Regions from separate parts of the Acidihalobacter prosperus genome, predicted to be linked through region 4. Evidence: predicted binding sites of a transcription regulator. Region 4 holds the regulator's gene; each other region holds the start of a gene.

Region 1 (4,542 bases), on a different contig from region 4:
AAAACAAACGATAACGGTTGTTTTTAGGTTGGTACGCGCATTGCTTTGGCATTCTCGACGACACAATGACGACGAGGATGCGGTGATGAGCTACCAGGATATCGATGCGGTCGAGGTGCATGCCCTGTTGGGTCGGGATGATCTGGTGGTGATCGATGTGCGCGACGCGCACGCGCAGGCACGGGGGCGGCTGCCGCATGCGATGCCGCCCAGCGACGAGGTGATCGACGCGTTGATCAGCCGTCGTCACCAGCCGCTGTCGGTGCTGGTCTACTGCTATCACGGCCACAGCAGCCGCGACCTGTGCGCCTTTCTGACCCGAATCGGGTTGCGGCGGGTTTACAACCTTGCCGGCGGCTGGGCCGCATGGGAGCGGCATCAGTCGTCGTGCGACATCGCCTTGCCGGCCTGAACGATTCATCCCCTTCGCCTGCGGAGTTTCACATGAAGACCAGCGACCAGATTCGTCAGCAGCTCAAGGACCATCCCGTGATCCTGTACATGAAGGGCACGCCCGAGGCGCCGCGTTGCGGTTTTTCCGCCAAGGCGGCCGCTGTGATGCGCGCCTCCGGCGTCGATTTCGCTTATGTCGACGTGTTGTCGTCGCCGCTGATCATGCAGGCGTTGCCCGAGGTTTCCGATTTCCCGACCTTTCCCCAATTGTTCATCCAGGGCGAAATCATCGGCGGCAGCGACATCATGGAGGCGATGCTGGCCAGCGGCGAGCTCGTGCCCATGCTGCGCGCCGCCGCCTGCTGAGTGGAGGAGACGTCATGCAGGATGGCGAAATCGTCAGGCGCGTGCGGGCGCGTTATCCGGACGCCGCGATCGCGGTGGCGGGGGAGGATTGCAGCTTCGAGCTGACGGTGGTCAGCGAGACCTTTGCCGGCATGGGGCTGCTCGCGCGGCAGAGGGCGGTGCTGGCGCTGTTCGCCGAGGATATCCGTCGCGGCACCCTGCATGCGCTGTCGGTGACGGCGCGCACGCCGGCCGAGCAGTCGGACGCATCCGCCGCAGGCCTGACCCGGCTCACTTTTTGAGGCTTTGACGATGAACGTTGCCAATATCGACCGCGACACCGCGCTGCGCATCGCACTGGCGGCGCGCAGTCTGCCGGACACCGATTTGTCCACCTTGATCGAGGTGCTCAACGATCGACTGGGCACGCCGCTCGATCTGGACAAGCTCGCACGCATCACCGTGACCGACCTCAAGGCCGGTATCGGCAGCCTGGACGGCGAGGAGGACAGCGAGAATACCGACGGCATGGATCGGGGCGGACTGGAGCCGATCAAGCTCGCGGTACGCATTTTGTGGGGCGAAACCAGCGAGGACGATAGCTTGCCCAGGCCGGCGGCCTATGCCGAGGATGATATGCCGGGATCGATCCGCGTGGCGATCGCCTCCAACAGCGGCGCTAATCTGGACGGACATTTCGGTTCCTGTCTGCGCTTTCTGGTTTATCAGGTTTCCGCCGGCGAGATACGCCTGATCGATATCCGTTCGGCTGCGGCGGCCGACCATGCCGACGACAAGAATCTTTTCCGGGTCGATCTGATTCGCGACTGTCAGGTGCTGTATGTCGTTTCCGTGGGCGGGCCGGCGGCCGCCAAGATCGTGCGTGCCGATATTCATCCAATGAAGAAGCTGGAGGGCGGGCCGGCGGAAGACGTGCTGGCCGATCTGCAGCAGGTGATCCGGCATTCGCCGCCGCCTTGGCTCGCCAAGATACTCGGCATTTCGCGCGAAAAACGGTTTCGCCGCTATACCGGCGCCGAGGAAGCGGAAGCTCGGGACTGACGAGCGTCCGTTCATGCGATGTGGCGGGTCTATCAGCCGCCAATCGAGGCGCGGGCGCGAAGTTTGACGATGCCAAACAAGCGACGAGCAACGCGGCGCTGCGGTTTTTTCGGTCGCAGCGGACGAACGGACAGCAGCACGATTCACCCACACCCGCAAGAGGACCATCATGTCGATTCAGGCTATTGCCGCCTTTTCCGCCAAGGCGCGCGCGGACGCCGCGCTGGGTGCCCAGCTCAAGGGCTGCCAGAAGCTCAAGGAAATGTTCGCGCTCGCCCGCGAGCACGGTTTTGAGTTCGACGAGGACACGCTGTATCCGCCGAACGAGCCGCAGTTCACCGCCGATCAGATCTCCGAGCGTCTCGCCAAGGCGCTGTTGCGCGCCTGACCCGTCGTATCCCCGAGGCAGCCGGAGCGGCGATCTTCTCGCCGCTCCGGTTTGCCGTCATCCCTGTTCCCCCCGGTTTTGCCCCGACATCACCCGCGCGCGTCATGGGCGTCCGTCCGCATCGAGTCGATATCCTTATCCTGCGGGCGCGATGCCGGTGGCATGCGCCCGCGCCTGTGGTGCCCCCGTAGCACGTGCGCTTTGTCGCTATCCAGACAACCCGTGTGGGTTTGTGTCGCGTCGCCTACGCAGCTTCGTGTGCGGGCTTGATCAAAAAAACCTTATTAAAACAATTCATTGGGTGTTTTTGCGATCTTGGCACATCGCTTGCTCCATGACGCTGGCGTAAGCACGTTTGGTCAATTTCCCCATAGGAGATAAAGCGATGGTAATGCGTCAGTGCGCAATCTACGGCAAGGGTGGTATCGGCAAGTCGACGACCACGCAGAATCTGGTGGCCGGCCTGGCAGAGATGGGCAAGAAGGTGATGATCGTCGGTTGCGACCCGAAGGCCGACTCGACTCGCCTGATTCTCCACTCCAAGGCCCAGAACACCATCATGGAGCTGGCGGCCGAGGCCGGCAGCGTCGAGGATCTCGAACTCGAAGACGTGCTCAAGAGCGGCTATGCCGAGATCAAGTGCGTCGAGTCCGGCGGTCCGGAGCCGGGCGTTGGCTGCGCCGGCCGCGGCGTGATCACCTCCATCAATTTCCTGGAGGAAGAGGGCGCCTACGAGGAAGACCTGGACTTCGTGTTCTACGACGTGCTGGGCGACGTGGTGTGCGGCGGTTTCGCCATGCCCATCCGCGAGAACAAGGCTCAGGAAATTTATGTCGTGGTGTCCGGCGAGATGATGGCCATGTACGCGGCCAACAACATCTCCAAGGGCATCGTGAAGTACGCCAACTCCGGTGGCGTGCGTCTGGCCGGTCTGATCTGCAACTCCCGCAACACCGACCGTGAAGACGAGCTGATCGAGGCGCTGGCCCGCAAGCTCGGTACCCGCATGATCCACTTCATCCCGCGCGACAACGTCGTGCAGCGCGCCGAGATTCGCCGCATGACCGTCATCGAGTACGACCCGAAGGCGAAGCAGGCCGACGAGTATCGTGCGCTGGCGAAGAAGATCGTGGAGAACACCCAGTTCTGCATCCCCACGCCTTGCACCATGGACGAACTCGAAGAGCTGCTGACCGAGTTCGGCATCATGGACGAGGAGGATCTGAGCATCGTCGGCAAGACCGCTGCCGACGAGGCGGTCGCGGAGGCGACTGCCTGAGCGGCATGAACGAACGCCGGCCCCGCCCGGGGCCGGCGCATCTTGTTCGCGTCGGTCCGCGGATGGGCGGTCGGCGCGGTGCATGGAGATCGAAACGATGACCCTGATCAATCGAGAAGAAACCGAGGCTCTGATCCAGGAGGTGCTCGAAGTCTATCCGGAGAAGGCGCGCAAGGACCGCGCCAAGCACTTGGCGACCAACGACCAGTCGCTGGAGAAGTCCAACAAGTGCATCACTTCCAACCGCAAGTCGCTGCCCGGCGTGATGACGATCCGCGGCTGCGCCTATGCCGGCTCCAAGGGCGTGGTGTGGGGGCCGATCAAGGACATGATCCACATTTCCCACGGCCCGGTGGGCTGCGGCCAGTATTCGCGTGCCGGCCGACGCAACTACTACGTCGGCACCACCGGCGTGAACACCTTCGGCACCATGAACTTCACCTCGGATTTCCAGGAGAAGGACATTGTGTTCGGCGGCGACAAGAAGCTGGCGAAGATGATCGAGGAAATCGATCAGTTGTTTCCGCTGAGCAAAGGCGTGTCGATCCAGTCCGAGTGCCCGATCGGTCTGATCGGCGACGACATCGAGGCGGTGGCCAAGAAGACCTCCAAGGAAATCGAAAAGCCGGTCGTGCCGGTGCGTTGCGAAGGTTTCCGCGGCGTGTCGCAGTCGCTGGGTCACCACATCGCGAACGACTCGATTCGCGACTGGGTGCTGCCCAACCGCGACAACGACAACAGCTTCGAGACGACGCCTTACGACGTGGCGATCATCGGCGACTACAACATCGGCGGCGACGCCTGGTCCTCGCGCATCCTGCTCGAGGAGATGGGTCTGCGCGTGGTGGCCCAGTGGTCCGGCGACGGCACCCTGGCCGAAATCGAGCTGACCCCCAAGGTCAAGCTGAACCTGCTGCACTGCTACCGCTCGATGAACTACATCTCGCGTCACATGGAAGAGAAGTACGGCATTCCATGGGTTGAGTACAACTTCTTCGGCCCGACCAAGATCGCCGAGTCGCTGCGCAAGATCGCCAGCTACTTCGACGACAAGATCAAGGAAGGCGCCGAGCGC
Region 2 (4,542 bases), on a different contig from region 4:
GCGGCCTTTTCATGCTTGATGAATTTGTACCACGCGAAGGCAACGATAGTATCATGCCGAACACCAGGATCTGGCTGCTCGGGCAGCTCAAGGGCGTCAAGTTCGCCTTCGAATCCGAGATACTCGAATCCGGAAGCGAGAACGGCATCCCCTTCCATCGCGCGCGCCTGCCGAAAGCGATCCGCTACGAACAGCGCCGCACCAGCTATCGGGTGAATGTCGCGCTCGGCATCAAAGCCAGCGTGCGCCTCGGTTCGCCCGAAGCCGTCAACCCTCTGGCCGGGCAACTGCGCGACCTCTCGGTGGGCGGCGTATCCGCGATATTGCCGGCCCTCATCCGACAGGGCATTCAACCCGGCACGGTCGTGCCGCAATGCGAAGTCGAGCTGCCCGGCGAAGGCACTATCGTGGCCGACACCGAGATCCGCCACGTGCGCGCCTCTGCCGACAACAGTAATACCCAGGTGGGACTCGCGTTCCGCAACCTGACTGCGGACGCCCAGCGCCAAGTGCAACGCAGCGTCAGCTATCTTGAACGGGAGCAGTTGCGCAAGCAGTTCGACAATGACTGATCTCGACCGTATACGACGGCACAGGGGAAGCTGCGGACATGGCTGAGGAGAAGCTGGGGCAGGCCGAGTACGATACCTTCCGCAAATTCCTCTCGGACGCCTGCGGCATCGTCCTCGGCGACAACAAGCACTACCTCGTGGTCAGCCGTCTCAACCGCATGGCACGCGAGGCTGGCCTGCCTTCCATCAGCGCGTTGCTGGCACGGCTGCCGCATGACCGCGAGCTTGCCCGGCAAGCCGTCGAGGCCATGACGACGAACGAAACCTCCTGGTTTCGCGATCAGCACCCATACAACAGCCTGCGCGATCAGATTCTGCCGGAACTCGCGCGCAAGGGCAGCCCGATCCGCATCTGGTCGGCCGCCTGCTCCTCGGGGCAGGAACCCTATTCGCTAAGCATGACGGTCGACGAAAGCCTGCGCACGCACCCTGGCCTGCCATTGTCCAACGTCCAGATCATCGCAACGGACGTTTCCAAGCAGATACTCGATGAAGCGAAGGTCGGCAGCTACGACAGCTTCAGCATGATGCGGGGGTTGACGGACGACCAGCGACAACGTTACTTCGTGAACAAGGGCGAACGCTGGGAAATCGCCCCGAAGGTTCGCGCACGTGTCAGTTTCCGCGAATACAACCTGATGCAAAGCTACGCGACGCTGGGGCGATTCGACGTGATTTTCTGCCGCAATGTATTGATCTATTTCTCCGCGACCGCGAAGGAAGACATCCTGAGAAGACTGGGGCAAGCCCTGAACCCTGGCGGATACCTGTTCCTTGGCGCCGCAGAAACCGCGAGCAGTGCAAGCGACCTGCTTGAACTCGTGCGTTTCAGCCCGGGAAGCGCGTACCGGCGTCGCTGAGCGGCGCCGCGCCTCAAGCCTTGGCCAGCGGCTGGCCGCCACCAACCCCGGGATCGCCCTTTCGACCGTATGTCGGCGGCTCGACAGGCTCGCCGCGCAACACCCTGATCAGCCGCAACACTTGCCGCTGGCCGCTCTGATTGAGCGCGCCGTTGCGACGATTGAGGGATTCGCAGCGCCCCGTTTCCGCCACCAGCGCCTGCCAGGCCGTCGCAATGGGCGCGGGCGCATTCGCCATGAAAAGCTTCAGGCTTGGCGGATCGCTGGCGCAACCGATACGGACAAGCAACTCCGCACGTCGGGCGCCGAGCCGTTCCAGCGCCTGGACCAGCCCTGCCTTGGTTTCCACCATTTGCAGCAGTGCATCGGCTTGCAACCCCTGCAGCGCCTCGGCCTCGGCCTCAAGCAACGCGCGCAAGCGCTCCATCTCCGAGACTTCCTCGGAGAGCAGCGACAACAACATGGATTCGTCTTTGTTCACGGCACCGCCATCCGTTCGAGGCTGCCCGAGCCGTCACGCATGGATCAGGAGCGCTGCTTGGCCTGCCCTTCGAAACCCAGCAACTTGTCCGCCACCTGGCCCGGGTTGACATGGTACTGACCGCTTTGGATGGCTTGCCGCAGCTCGGCCACGCGTTGCTTGTCGACAACCGGCTGTTGCGCTAATCCAGCCTGCAGCTGCGCCAGCTGCTGGCCGCCACGCGTCAGACTGACCGAATCGCCGGAAGCGGCGGGGGCTCCCGAGGATTGAGCGGCTCCGGCCGACTCCCTCGGCGCGCCCTGCTGCACCGCCGTACGAGATGACGGGCCAGCCGTCTCTCCCGCACCCTTGGTACCGCCTTGCTGCGGGACGTTCTTGAGATCGATGTTCATGCAATCACCCGTTGCCTTTGCCAACACGCATGGCGTCAAACGCCTCGCGTGCGGCAATCGCCTCTGCCGATGCCAGTCTTATCGACCAAGCCTGACGAAACTTTAGCCCTATTCATCCGCCACGACCAGCATGGAAGCCGCTAGCCATCGATTCTGATGCGCCCGGGACCGCTGACCACGCCCTGCACGATCCGCTGCGATTCGCTGTTCCGCACCTTGACCAGCTGGCCACGCGAACCGGAAGCCAGCGCCACCCCCTGGGATGTCACCTCGATCCCGGCTGCGGCGGAGACGATGGTCACGGTCTGTCCTCGGTGCACCAACAGCGGCTGCGCCAGCATCCCCGGCTGTACCACCTGTCCCGCCGACACGCTGCGCGTCAGCATGCGCCCCACCGCCTGCGACTTGGCGGTCAAGTAGCCATAGGCCAGCCCGCTCAGATCGTGCTCCGCCAAGCCCAGCTCCGAGGCGCTCAGTTGAGCGCCTCTGCTCAACGGCCTTGTCGCCACCACCACCGCAAGTCGCGCCGAAATCCGGACAGGCACGTATAGCGTCCATGGATGTGGTCCGTCACAACGTATGCCGACCACGGCGTTGCCGATCATGCGCCCACCACTGGGCTTGAATGCATTGAGCCCCTGCACGCAGGCCGGCAAGGTCAGCCTGCTATCGATCGGCGAGGCCGATACCTGAATCTTGGCACCCGTCAGTGAAAGCTTAGCCTCAGCCAGCGCATAGGATTTGGCTGCCGCCAGTATGCGCGCATGCGGCTCGACCCTGCTCGCAGCCGAAACGGAAACCGCCAGCAGGGACAGCCCTGCACCCAACAGGAACCCGATAAATCGACAGCTTCCCGACACTCGCAGCCCCCTCCGATCCCCAATACGTCATGATTTTGACGAAATACCGCGCGCCCCTCGGACACCGGCACCGATCTGTATACTGTTTAGCAATATGCGGGCCATCGCCCGACAAGAGAGATTCAACGCCAGGTTGCTCATGAGCTTCTAAACTCCTATGGGTTGCTGCCGACAATATCGGTATAAGGACAACTAGCCGAATCAAGGGGCCGTATGACCGACATCCTCACCGCCGTAGACAAACGCACCCGACTCGCGGGACAGAACCGGCTCGAACTCCTGCTGTTCCGACTGGATCGGCAGCAGATATTCGCCATCAACGTCTTCAAGGTCAGGGAAATCATCCCGCTGCCAAAACTCAAGGGCGTGCCGCAGGCTCACCCTTACGTACTCGGGATCGCCAATATTCGTGGCCGCCCGACCTCGATCATCGAGGTCGCCCGCCCCCTGGGGCGACGCGGCGTGGCCGCGGGCGAGGAAAGCTTCGTCATCGTCACCGAGTTCAACCGCAGCGTTCAGGGTTTCCGTGTCGCCTCGGTGGAGCGCATCATCAACATCAGCTGGGAATCCGTGCTGCCGCCACCCAAGGGCAGCCGCTCGGGTCACTACATGACCGCCGTAACCCAATACGAAGACCAGTTGATCGAAATCCTGGACGTCGAGCGCATCCTGGCCGATGTACAGGGCGTCAACACCGACCTCTCGGATGATATCCGCGAAAAGGAAACGGGCAATGACGACACCGCGCCCTCTGTGCTGGTGGCCGACGATTCGTCGGTCGCCCGGCTTCAGGTACGGAGGACACTCGAGCAGCTCGGCATGCAGGTCACGCTCGCCAACGATGGTCGAGAGGCGCTGGACAAGCTTGAAGCCATCGCAGCGTCCGGCGGCACGGAACGCGGGTTCGACATGATCGTGTCCGATATCGAGATGCCGCGCATGGACGGCTACACCCTGTGCAGCCGCATCCGCGCCGACAAGCGGATGGCGGACATGCCCGTCATCCTGCACACATCCCTGAGCGGATCCTTCAATCAGGCCATGGTGGATCGTGTCGGCGCGACGGCCTTTCTGCCGAAATTCCAGCCCAATGAGTTCGCCGAGACCATCCTCAAGGTACTTCACGAACACACCACGCAGGGGAGATAATCACGGCCGGGGGCATATGGCCCCCGCCTGATCCCACACCCGCCACGAGCGCGCCGCCGATTAGCCAATCCATGCCCAATCCGGACGTATCCATCGAACAGCTCAGCCGCCTGGCGCCTCTCAGCCGGCTCAGCGAAGCCGCCCATCAAAACCTGCTGGCGGCGTCGCGCGTCGACACCCTCGACGCCGGCAAGCGCCTGCCTGCACGCAACCGCGAACGATGGGTCA
Region 3 (4,542 bases), on a different contig from region 4:
TCGCCGAGCAGGGACTCGCGGTGCCGTCGAGCCGGCGCACCTACGCGATCGGTCGCCTGGTGCTGTGGAGCCCTCACGCCGGGCGTTTCGGCGACGGCGGTAAGGTGCTGCGCGCCGGCCAGTTCGCGCGACTTTCCATCGCCGAGCCGAAGGCGGCCCCCTACGGCGCCGCGGCACAGCAGGTGCTCGAACACATGGGCCTGTGGCATAGCCTGCAGCCGCGCATCGTACGCGGCCAGAGTCTGACCCAGGCCTATCAGTACGTGGCCAGCGGCAACGCCCAGCTCGGTTTCGTCGCACTCTCGCAGATCGCCCTGCTGCCCCCCGCGCGCAAGGGCTCGCAGTGGCTGGTGCCGCAATCCTTCTACAAGCCCATCGAACAGCAGGTGGTGCTGCTCAAACGCGCGGCGAACGACCCTACGGCCAAGGCCTTCTACGCCTATCTGAAGAGCCCCAAGGTGGAAAAGATCATTCGCCGCTACGGCTACGAGATCGCCCGCTGAGTTCGTTGGACACCGGAGACACGCCATGGACCTCGAACCGGTCTGGCTGACGCTCGAACTCGCGGGCGTCACCACCGCGATCCTGATGCTCGTCGGCATCCCCCTCGCCTGGTGGCTGGCGCACCGCAGCGGCTGGGTGGGCGCGCTGGTCGGCTCGGTGGTGGCGCTGCCCCTGGTGTTGCCGCCGACCGTGCTGGGCTTCTATCTGCTGGTCGCGCTGGGACCGCACGGCCCGCTCGGCCTGCTCACCGACGCCGCCGGCTTCGGCACGCTCGCCTTCACCTTTCCGGGCCTGGTGGTCGGGTCGGTGATCTACTCGCTGCCCTTCGTGGTGCAACCGGTACAGGCGGCCTTCGAGGCGATCGGGCGACAGCCGCTGGAGGCCGCAGCGACCCTGCGTGCGGCACCGCTGGATCGCTTTTTCACCGTCGCCCTGCCGCTGGCTCGGCCCGGTATCCTCACCGGCGCCACGCTGGGCTTCGCGCACACGGTCGGCGAGTTCGGCGTGGTGCTGATGATCGGCGGCAACATCCCCGGCCAGACCAAGGTGCTTTCGCTCGCGATCTACGATTACGTCGAAAACCTGCAGTACCACGAGGCCAATCTACTGTCCGGAGGCATGCTGGTGTTCTCGCTGCTGGTACTCCTGCTGCTGCGCTTGATCGCGCCGCGGCAGGCGGGGCTGCGTCCGTGAAGGGGCTTTCCTGCGCGCTGCGCCTGCAGCGGGACGGCTTCGGTCTCGACCTCGAACTCGACGCCGCACCCGGCGTCACGGCCCTGTTCGGCCGCTCGGGCTGCGGCAAGAGCACCACCCTGCGCTGCCTCGCCGGGCTCGCGCGCGCGCAGGGACGCGTGCAGCTCGATGGCGAGACCTGGCAGGACGACGCGCGCAGCGTGTTCCTGCCCACCCACCGCCGGCCGCTGGGATTCGTGTTCCAGCAGCCCGAGCTGTTCGCCCACATGACGGTGCGACGCAACCTCGAATTCGGCCTGCGCCGTACCCCGGCGGCACGCCGGCGCGTGGTCTGGGAGCAGGCCATCGCCCTGCTTGGCATCGACGCCCTGCTCAAGCGCGGTGTGGCCCACCTGTCCGGTGGCGAGCGCCAGCGCGTGGCCATCGCCCGCACCCTGCTCACCAGTCCGCGGCTGCTGCTGATGGACGAGCCGCTGTCGGCCCTGGACGTGACCTCCAAGGCCGCCATCCTGCCCTACCTGGAACGCCTCCACCGCGAGCTCGACATCCCGGTGATCTACGTCAGCCACGCGCCCGACGAGGTCGTACGGCTCGCCGACCGCGTCGCGCTGATGCGCGACGGTCGCATCGTCGAGCGCGGCCCGCTCACCGAGCTGCTCGCCGCCGGCCGGCTGCCGCTGGGCGGTCAGCCAGGCGACGCCGGCGTCATCATCGACGGCACGCTCGAAGCCTTCGACGAACGCACCCATCTCGCCACGATCCGGTTTGCAGACGGTACATTCCGGATCGCACTCGACAACACCAGGCCCGGCGCACCGATCCGGCTGCGCATCCACGCCAGCGACGTCAGCATCGCCCTGCACGACCACAGCGGCGAGACCAGCATCCTCAACGTGTTCCCCGCCCGCATCGCCGAGATCGCCGGGGATGGACCTACCCTGAGCGTCCGCCTCGACCTCGGCAGTACCGCGCTGCTCGCCGGCATCACCCGACACTCGCGCGAACACCTGGGCCTGCACGAGGGCCAGCGCGTCCATGCCCAGGTCAAGGCGGTCGCCCTGCTCGACTGAGCGGCGCGCGATGCGTTTGTCGCAGTTCCGACAAAGTTCGGGGCATCGACGTTTTCCACTCCATAAGAAAAACATTAAGCATTTGTAAATTAAATATTTTTAATTGGGCACGCGGTTTGCTTTCCTGCCTGTACAGGCCTTGGAGAGAACGCCATGCAAGCCCAACGAAGCCCGGTGATCGACGACACGACCCTGCGCGACGGCGAACAGTCGGCAGGCGTGGCCTTCTCGCTCGACGAGAAGATCGAGATTGCACGCGCGCTGGTCGAGCTCGGCGTCCCCGAGCTTGAAGTCGGCATTCCGGCGATGGGTGCCGCCGAACGCGAATCGGTCCGCGCCATCGCACAGCTCGCACTCCCGGCGCGGCTGGTACTGTGGAGCCGCATGCGCACCGACGATCTCGCCCTGTGTGCGGATCTCGGCGCGCACATGGTCGATCTGTCGATACCGGTTTCCGACCAGCAGATCCGGCACAAGCTGGGCCGCGACCGCAACTGGGTGCTCGCCTGCATCGGGCGCCACGTCGCCGCGGCGCTGGATCTCGGGCTTGATGTCTGCGTCGGCGCCGAGGACGCCTCACGCGCCGACCCCGATTTCCTCGATCGCGTCGCCGAGGCCGCCCAGCTCGCCGGCGCGCGGCGCATGCGCTTCGCCGACACGGTCGGCATACTCGACCCCTTCGGCGTCTACGAGCGCATCTCCCGCCTGCGTGCCCGCTGCGACCTCGACATCGAGATGCACGCCCACGACGACCTCGGACTCGCCACGGCCAATACGCTGGCCGCCGCGCGCGCCGGGGCCACCCACCTCAACACCACGGTCAATGGCCTTGGCGAACGCGCCGGCAATGCCGCGCTGGAAGAGGTGGTGGCCGGTCTGCGCCATCTCTACGCGATGGAGACGGGCATCGACCTGCAGCGCTTTACCGGGGTCTCGCAGCTCGTGGCGCAGGCCTCCGGCCGCCCGGTCTCCTGGCACAAGAGCCTGGTCGGCGAAGGCGTGTTCGACCACGAGGCCGGCATCCATGTCGACGGCCTGCTCAAGGACCCGCACAACTACCAGGGTATCGATCCCGGCGAGCTGGGCCGCAGCCACCGCTTCGTGCTCGGCAAGCACTCCGGCGTGCATGCCCTGACCCACGCCTACGCGGCACTCGGCATCACCCTCACCCGCGACCAGGCCGAGGCACTGCTGGAGCAGCTGCGCGGCTTTGCCACCCGCGCCAAGCGGGCCCCGCTGCCCGAGGAACTGCTCGGCTTCTACGGCGCACTGGCGCCTCTGCCCACACCCGGCACGCACTAGGAGGACCGCATGACCCTGCATCTGCAGCCGCGCATGAACCCTGTCCGTCCGACGCTGTTCGCGCAATGGCGCGAGGACATCGCCTGCGTGTTCGAGCGCGACCCGGCGGCACGCAGCCGCCTGGAGGTCCTCACCACGTATCCCGGCGTGCATGCGCTGGTCGTGCACCGCCTGGCGCACCGCCTGTGGACCTCCGGCTGGCGGTATCCGGCCCGTCTGCTCGCCTTCGCCTCACGGCTGTGGAGCAATGTCGACATTCATCCCGGCGCACGCATCGGCCGCCGCCTGTTCATCGACCATGGCGCCTGCGTGGTGATCGGCGAAACCGCCGAACTCGGCGACGACGTGACCCTCTACCACGGGGTCACCCTGGGCGGCACCACCTGGAACGCCGGCAAGCGCCACCCGACCCTGGGCAACGGCGTGCTGGTCGGTGCCGGCGCCAAGATACTCGGCCCGATCACGCTGGGCGACGGGGTACGCGTCGGCGCCAACTCCGTGGTCATCGAGGACGTGCCCAGCCAGCGCACGGTGATCGGGATCCCCGGGCGCATCGTGCAGACCGGCCCGCGGCCCGCGGAGGCACACGGCATCGATCTCAACCATCATCTCGTGCCCGATCCGGTCGGCAAGGCGATCGCCTGCCTGATGGCGCGCATCGACACCCTGGAAAACCGCCTCGCCGTGCACGAGGCCGCCCCCGAGACGGACTGCACCGAATGCGAAGCCGAGACCCTGTGCGAAGACCACGCCACGGCGCGTACGCCCACCCGCAAGGCGAGCTGACATGGACCTGCACGACTTCGACGATTCGGAACTCTATTTCGAACATCCGCTAGACCCGGAAGCCCAGGCCCTGATCGAAGCCGCGTCGTCATACTACGGGGAGGCCGCGGCAGAGGCCGAGCGCTGCCTGCTGCGCGCGCATCTGATCGCGCCGCGGCATCTCAGCGTGCTGGTCGCGCTGTATCGC
Region 4 (4,542 bases):
AAGCCTTCAATTCGCGCGACGGTCACGGCATGCGCATGCTCCAGGCCAGCGGCGTGACCCTCGCACTGCTTACGGGAAGGCGTTCGCAGGTCGTCGCCCGCCGCGCGGCCGATCTCGGCATCGAGCACGTGATCCAAGGCCGCCGCGACAAACTGCCGGCCTTCGAGGATCTGCTGACGACGCTCGGGCTACCGCCTGCCGCCGCCGCCTTCGTCGGCGACGACCTCGTCGACCTGCCGGTGATACGCCGCGCCGGGCTCGGCATCGCCGTCGCCGACGCGGCCGCCGAAGTCCGCACGCACGCGCACTGGGTGACGGCACGCGCCGGCGGCCAGGGTGCGGCACGCGAAGCCTGCGAACTGGTGATGCGCGCCCAGGGGCAGTACGAACGCCTGGTCGCGACCTATCTCGCATGAACGCGCAGCGCCTGCTCACAGGCGCCGCACTGGCCGTCACCCTGCTACTGGGTCTGTGGCTGGCTCGACACGTGCTGCCGCCGCCGCTCAAGGTTGCCCCCTTGGCCCGCGGCACCGACTACTCCGCCGACGACATCACCCTGACCCAGATGCGCCGCGATGGGCAGCCACGCTACCGGCTACGGGCGACGCATCTCGCACACACCCTGCCCGACCGCCTGACCCGGCTGACCGATCCCGTGCTCGTGGTATATCCTGAGCACGGCGCGCCGGTCACGCTGCGCTCACCCAGCGCGGTACTGTTGCCCGGCGACACCGTCGTGCGCATGCCGGAACGGGTGGTGATCACGCGTCAGGACGCGCAGGGTCGGACGATTCGCGTGATATCCAATGATGTGACGGTCGACACGCGTCGGCAGATCGCGACCAGCCCGAAACCCACGCGCATCGAAGGCCCCGGCTACGTGACGCGGGGCATCGGCCTGGACGCGAATTTCAAGCAGCAGGTCTTCGACCTCCTAAAGGACGTGAACAGTGTCTACACCCGCCCCACCGCGCAGCCCTGAGCCCCGGCCGAGCGTAGAACGGCGCGTGCCATGGCGCCTGCTGTTTCTAGCCGCGCTGCTGCCGGCCGCTGCCGTGGCCGCGCCGCCGGTGGCACGCGATGCGCCCGTGCATATCAGCGCAGACCGATTTCATTTCGACCAGAAGACCGGTGTCGGCATCTACACCGGGCACGTCCGCGTCACCCAGAACACCCTCACCATCGACGGCGACCGACTGACCGTGGTGGCGCCGCCCAAGGGACCGGTCGAACGCCTGACCATGGACGGCAACCCGGCCACCTTCAGCGACGTCACCCCCAAGGGCAAACCGGTCAAGGGACACGCGGCGCACATGCTCTACCTGCCGGACAGCCGGCAGATACAACTGCAGGGACAGGCCGAACTGAGCCAGGAGCGCAACACCTTCAGCAGCACGCATATCGTCTACGACACGAAAAATGGCGTCGTCACCGCCGGTGCGCCTGGGCATCGCGTCGAGGCCACGCTGGTGCCCGATCAGGGCACGACGGGAAAATCCGCGCCATGAGCGTGCTCGGCGCCAGTGGCCTGACCAAGCGCTATCGCGGACGCGACGTGCTCGGCGGCGTTTCCCTCGAGGTCGGCAGCGGCGAAATCGTCGGCCTGCTCGGCCCCAACGGCGCGGGCAAGACCACCTGCTTCTACATCATCGTCGGTCTGATTCAGCCGGATTCGGGGCGGATACACCTCAACGATCAGGACATCACCCGCTTCCCCATGCACGCCCGCGCACGCATGGGCGTTGGCTATCTGCCGCAGGAAGCCTCGGTTTTCCGCCGCCTCAGCGTCGAAGCCAACATCCGCGCCGTACTCGAACTGCGTGACAATCTCGACCCCAGGGCACAGAATGAAACCCTGGAAAGTCTGTTGGATGAATTGCAGATCGGGCATATCCGCGCCAGTCGCGGCTTCAGCCTCTCGGGCGGTGAGAGACGACGCGTCGAGATTGCGCGCGCGCTGGCCGCCGACCCGGCCTTCATCCTGCTCGACGAACCCTTCGCCGGCGTCGACCCCATTTCGGTACTCGACATCCAGCGGATCGTGCGACACCTGAGCGACCGGGACATTGGCGTCTTGATTACCGATCACAATGTGCGTGAAACCCTCGGCATCTGCCAGCGAGCCTATATCCTGAGCGAGGGTCATGTGCTCGCCGAAGGCGCGCCGGAAGACATCCTGCACAATCAGAAGGCCCGCGAGGTCTATCTGGGGCAGGACTTCCGACTCTAACAACATCCCGTAGACCGATGATGACCATTGCGTTAAACGCGGATTCAAGATAAACATCAGGCGCGATGATCAAGCCATCCATTCAACTCAGGCTGGGGCAATCCCTGGCGATGACTCCCCAGCTGCAGCAGGCGATACGTCTGCTGCAGTACTCGACGCTCGAGCTGCAGACGCACATCCAGGAAGTGCTCGAGACCAACCCCATGCTCGAAATCGACGAGGACGGCGGCCGGGGCGAAGGCGCGGACGGCGAACCGATCAACGGCGAAGCCCGCGAAAGCAGCGCCGAGGACAGTCCGTCGCAGGACACGATTCCGGACGAGCTGCCCGTCGACAGCGCCTGGGACGACATCTACGAACCGCCCTCCGCGGCCGGCTCCGCACCCTCCGAAGGCGACGACCGCGACCCCTATGAGTCGCAGAGCGGAGACGGCGAATCGCTTGCGGACCATCTGCTCTGGCAGGTCCACCTCGCCACCATGAACGAGCAGGACCGCCTGATCGCCATGACCCTGATCGACGCGATCGGCAACGACGGCTATCTTCAGGAAGACCTGGAAAACATCCGCGCCTCGCTCGCGGATCAACTGCAGACCGAACTCGAGATCGAGGACGTCGAAGCCGTACTGCATCTCGTACAACGGCTCGATCCGCCCGGCTGCGGTGCGCGCAACCTGTCCGAGTGCCTTGACATACAGCTCTCGGAGATGCCGAGGGACACCCCCCGGCTGGCATCGGCGCGGCATCTTGTGCAATCGCACATCGACCTGCTCGGCAACCACGATTTCAAGGCACTGATGCGTCACCTGGATCTGGACGAGACCGAGCTGCAGGAAACCATCGCACTGATCCAGTCGCTCAACCCCCGCCCTGGCGCGCAGATCAGCAACAGCCGCCCCGAGTACATCGTCCCCGACGTGACCGTGCGCAAACAGGGGCAGCGCTGGCGCGTGGAGCTCAACTCGGAGGTGGCGCCGCGCCTGCGCGTGAATTCGACCTACGCCTCGATGGTCCGGCGCGCGGACAGCAGCGTGGACAACACCTACATGAAGAATCAGCTGCAGGAGGCCCGCTGGTTCATCAAGAGCCTGCAAAGCCGCAACGAAACCCTGTTGCGCGTCGCCACCGCCATCGTCGAGCAACAGCGAGGCTTTCTGGAATACGGCGAGGAGGCCATGAAACCGCTGGTGCTGCGCGACATCGCCGAACAGGTCGAGATGCACGAATCGACCATCTCCCGCGTCACCACCCAGAAATACATGTATACCCCCCGCGGCATCTTCGAATTCAAGTACTTCTTCTCCAGCCATGTCGGCACGGCCGACGGCGGCGAGTGCTCGGCCGTCGCCATACGCGCGATGATCCGCAAGCTGATCGAGGGCGAACCCGGTGACAAGCCCCTGTCGGACAGCAAGATCGCCGACCTGCTCGGCGAAAAGGGCATCCAGGTGGCGCGCCGCACCGTGGCCAAGTACCGCGAGGGCATGAACATCCCGTCCTCCAGCGATCGCAAGCGCCTCAACTAGACTCAGATTATGGCGACTTCACACGTATCCTCGACCTTGCGCACCGCGAAACACCTGCCGCGGGCCGGCCGGACCAGGGAGCACGGTCGGGTGCGAGCGTCGACATCAGGCGGCGGGGGATGCCGCCCCTGGCCGCGAAAGCGGCCGCGGGATGGCGCCAGCCATGACGGCCCCGCCCCCCACATGGGCACATAAGACATGGCCCTCAACGAGGAGTATCGTATGCAAATCAATCTGTCCGGGCACCATATCGAGCTGACCGACGCCCTGCGCAGCTATGTGAGCGAAAAATTCCAGCGCCTCGAGCGGCATTTCGACAACATGATTGACGTCCACGTGATCCTCTCCGTAGAAAAACTGCGCCAGAAAGCCGAAGCCAGCCTCAATCTCAGCGGCAACCAGCTCTTCGCGGACGCCGTCAGCGAAGACATGTACGCCGCCATCGACGCACTCGTCGACAAGCTCGACCGGCAGGTCATCAAGCACAAGGAAAAAACCAAGGACCACCACAAGGCCGAAGCGACCAAACGCACGGCCACCTGAAAACATCGGGGCGACACCTGAACCATGCAGATAGGCGAACTTCTCACCACCGAGCGCATCCTCAGCGGTGCCGACATCCACAGCAAGAAACGGGCGCTGGAAGCACTGAGCGAGCTGCTGGCCCAAGGCGGGCAGGTTTCCTCGCACGAGGTCTTCGATACCTTGCTCGCGCGCGAACGCCTCGGCAGCACCGGCTTGGGCCATGGGGTGGCGATCCCCCACGGCCGCATGACCGGGCTCAAG

Evidence for each region. Region 4 encodes sigma-54, which starts transcription at its own class of promoters, with help from an activator protein. Its sites were predicted from a motif close to TGGCANGNTNCNTGCTT; they were not measured.
Region 1: a site for sigma-54 is predicted at 2,505-2,521, ahead of nifH (nitrogenase iron protein). Genes of this name have one in related genera too.
Region 2: a site for sigma-54 is predicted at 3,253-3,269, ahead of flgA (flagellar basal body P-ring formation chaperone FlgA). Genes of this name have one in related genera too.
Region 3: a site for sigma-54 is predicted at 2,373-2,389, ahead of nifV (homocitrate synthase). Genes of this name have one in related genera too.

Annotation. Positions count from the first base shown of each region.
Region 1 is NZ_JQSG02000001.1:310,398-314,939, forward strand. It holds gene THPRO_RS01475 (rhodanese-like domain-containing protein) at 86-412, shown strand; gene grxD (Grx4 family monothiol glutaredoxin) at 445-759, shown strand; gene THPRO_RS01485 (BolA/IbaG family iron-sulfur metabolism protein) at 774-1,040, shown strand; gene THPRO_RS01490 (dinitrogenase iron-molybdenum cofactor biosynthesis protein) at 1,051-1,800, shown strand; gene THPRO_RS01495 (Nif11-like leader peptide family natural product precursor) at 1,970-2,188, shown strand; gene nifH (nitrogenase iron protein) at 2,574-3,467, shown strand; gene nifD (nitrogenase molybdenum-iron protein alpha chain) at 3,565-4,542, shown strand, end outside.
Region 2 is NZ_JQSG02000002.1:69,459-74,000, forward strand. It holds gene THPRO_RS04245 (flagellar brake protein) at 1-572, shown strand, start outside; gene THPRO_RS04250 (CheR family methyltransferase) at 611-1,432, shown strand; gene THPRO_RS04255 (flagella synthesis protein FlgN) at 1,446-1,913, opposite strand; gene flgM (flagellar biosynthesis anti-sigma factor FlgM) at 1,958-2,305, opposite strand; gene flgA (flagellar basal body P-ring formation chaperone FlgA) at 2,446-3,132, opposite strand; gene THPRO_RS04270 (chemotaxis protein CheV) at 3,379-4,314, shown strand; gene THPRO_RS04275 (HDOD domain-containing protein) at 4,386-4,542, shown strand, end outside.
Region 3 is NZ_JQSG02000001.1:337,793-342,334, reverse strand. It holds gene modA (molybdate ABC transporter substrate-binding protein) at 1-503, shown strand, start outside; gene modB (molybdate ABC transporter permease subunit) at 529-1,197, shown strand; gene modC (molybdenum ABC transporter ATP-binding protein) at 1,194-2,267, shown strand; gene nifV (homocitrate synthase) at 2,421-3,569, shown strand; gene cysE (serine O-acetyltransferase) at 3,579-4,355, shown strand; gene THPRO_RS01640 (hypothetical protein) at 4,357-4,542, shown strand, end outside.
Region 4 is NZ_JQSG02000003.1:107,671-112,212, forward strand. It holds gene THPRO_RS07240 (KdsC family phosphatase) at 1-416, shown strand, start outside; gene lptC (LPS export ABC transporter periplasmic protein LptC) at 413-982, shown strand; gene lptA (lipopolysaccharide transport periplasmic protein LptA) at 1,008-1,508, shown strand; gene lptB (LPS export ABC transporter ATP-binding protein) at 1,505-2,230, shown strand; gene THPRO_RS07260 (RNA polymerase factor sigma-54) at 2,296-3,756, shown strand; gene hpf (ribosome hibernation-promoting factor, HPF/YfiA family) at 3,979-4,299, shown strand; gene ptsN (PTS IIA-like nitrogen regulatory protein PtsN) at 4,324-4,542, shown strand, end outside.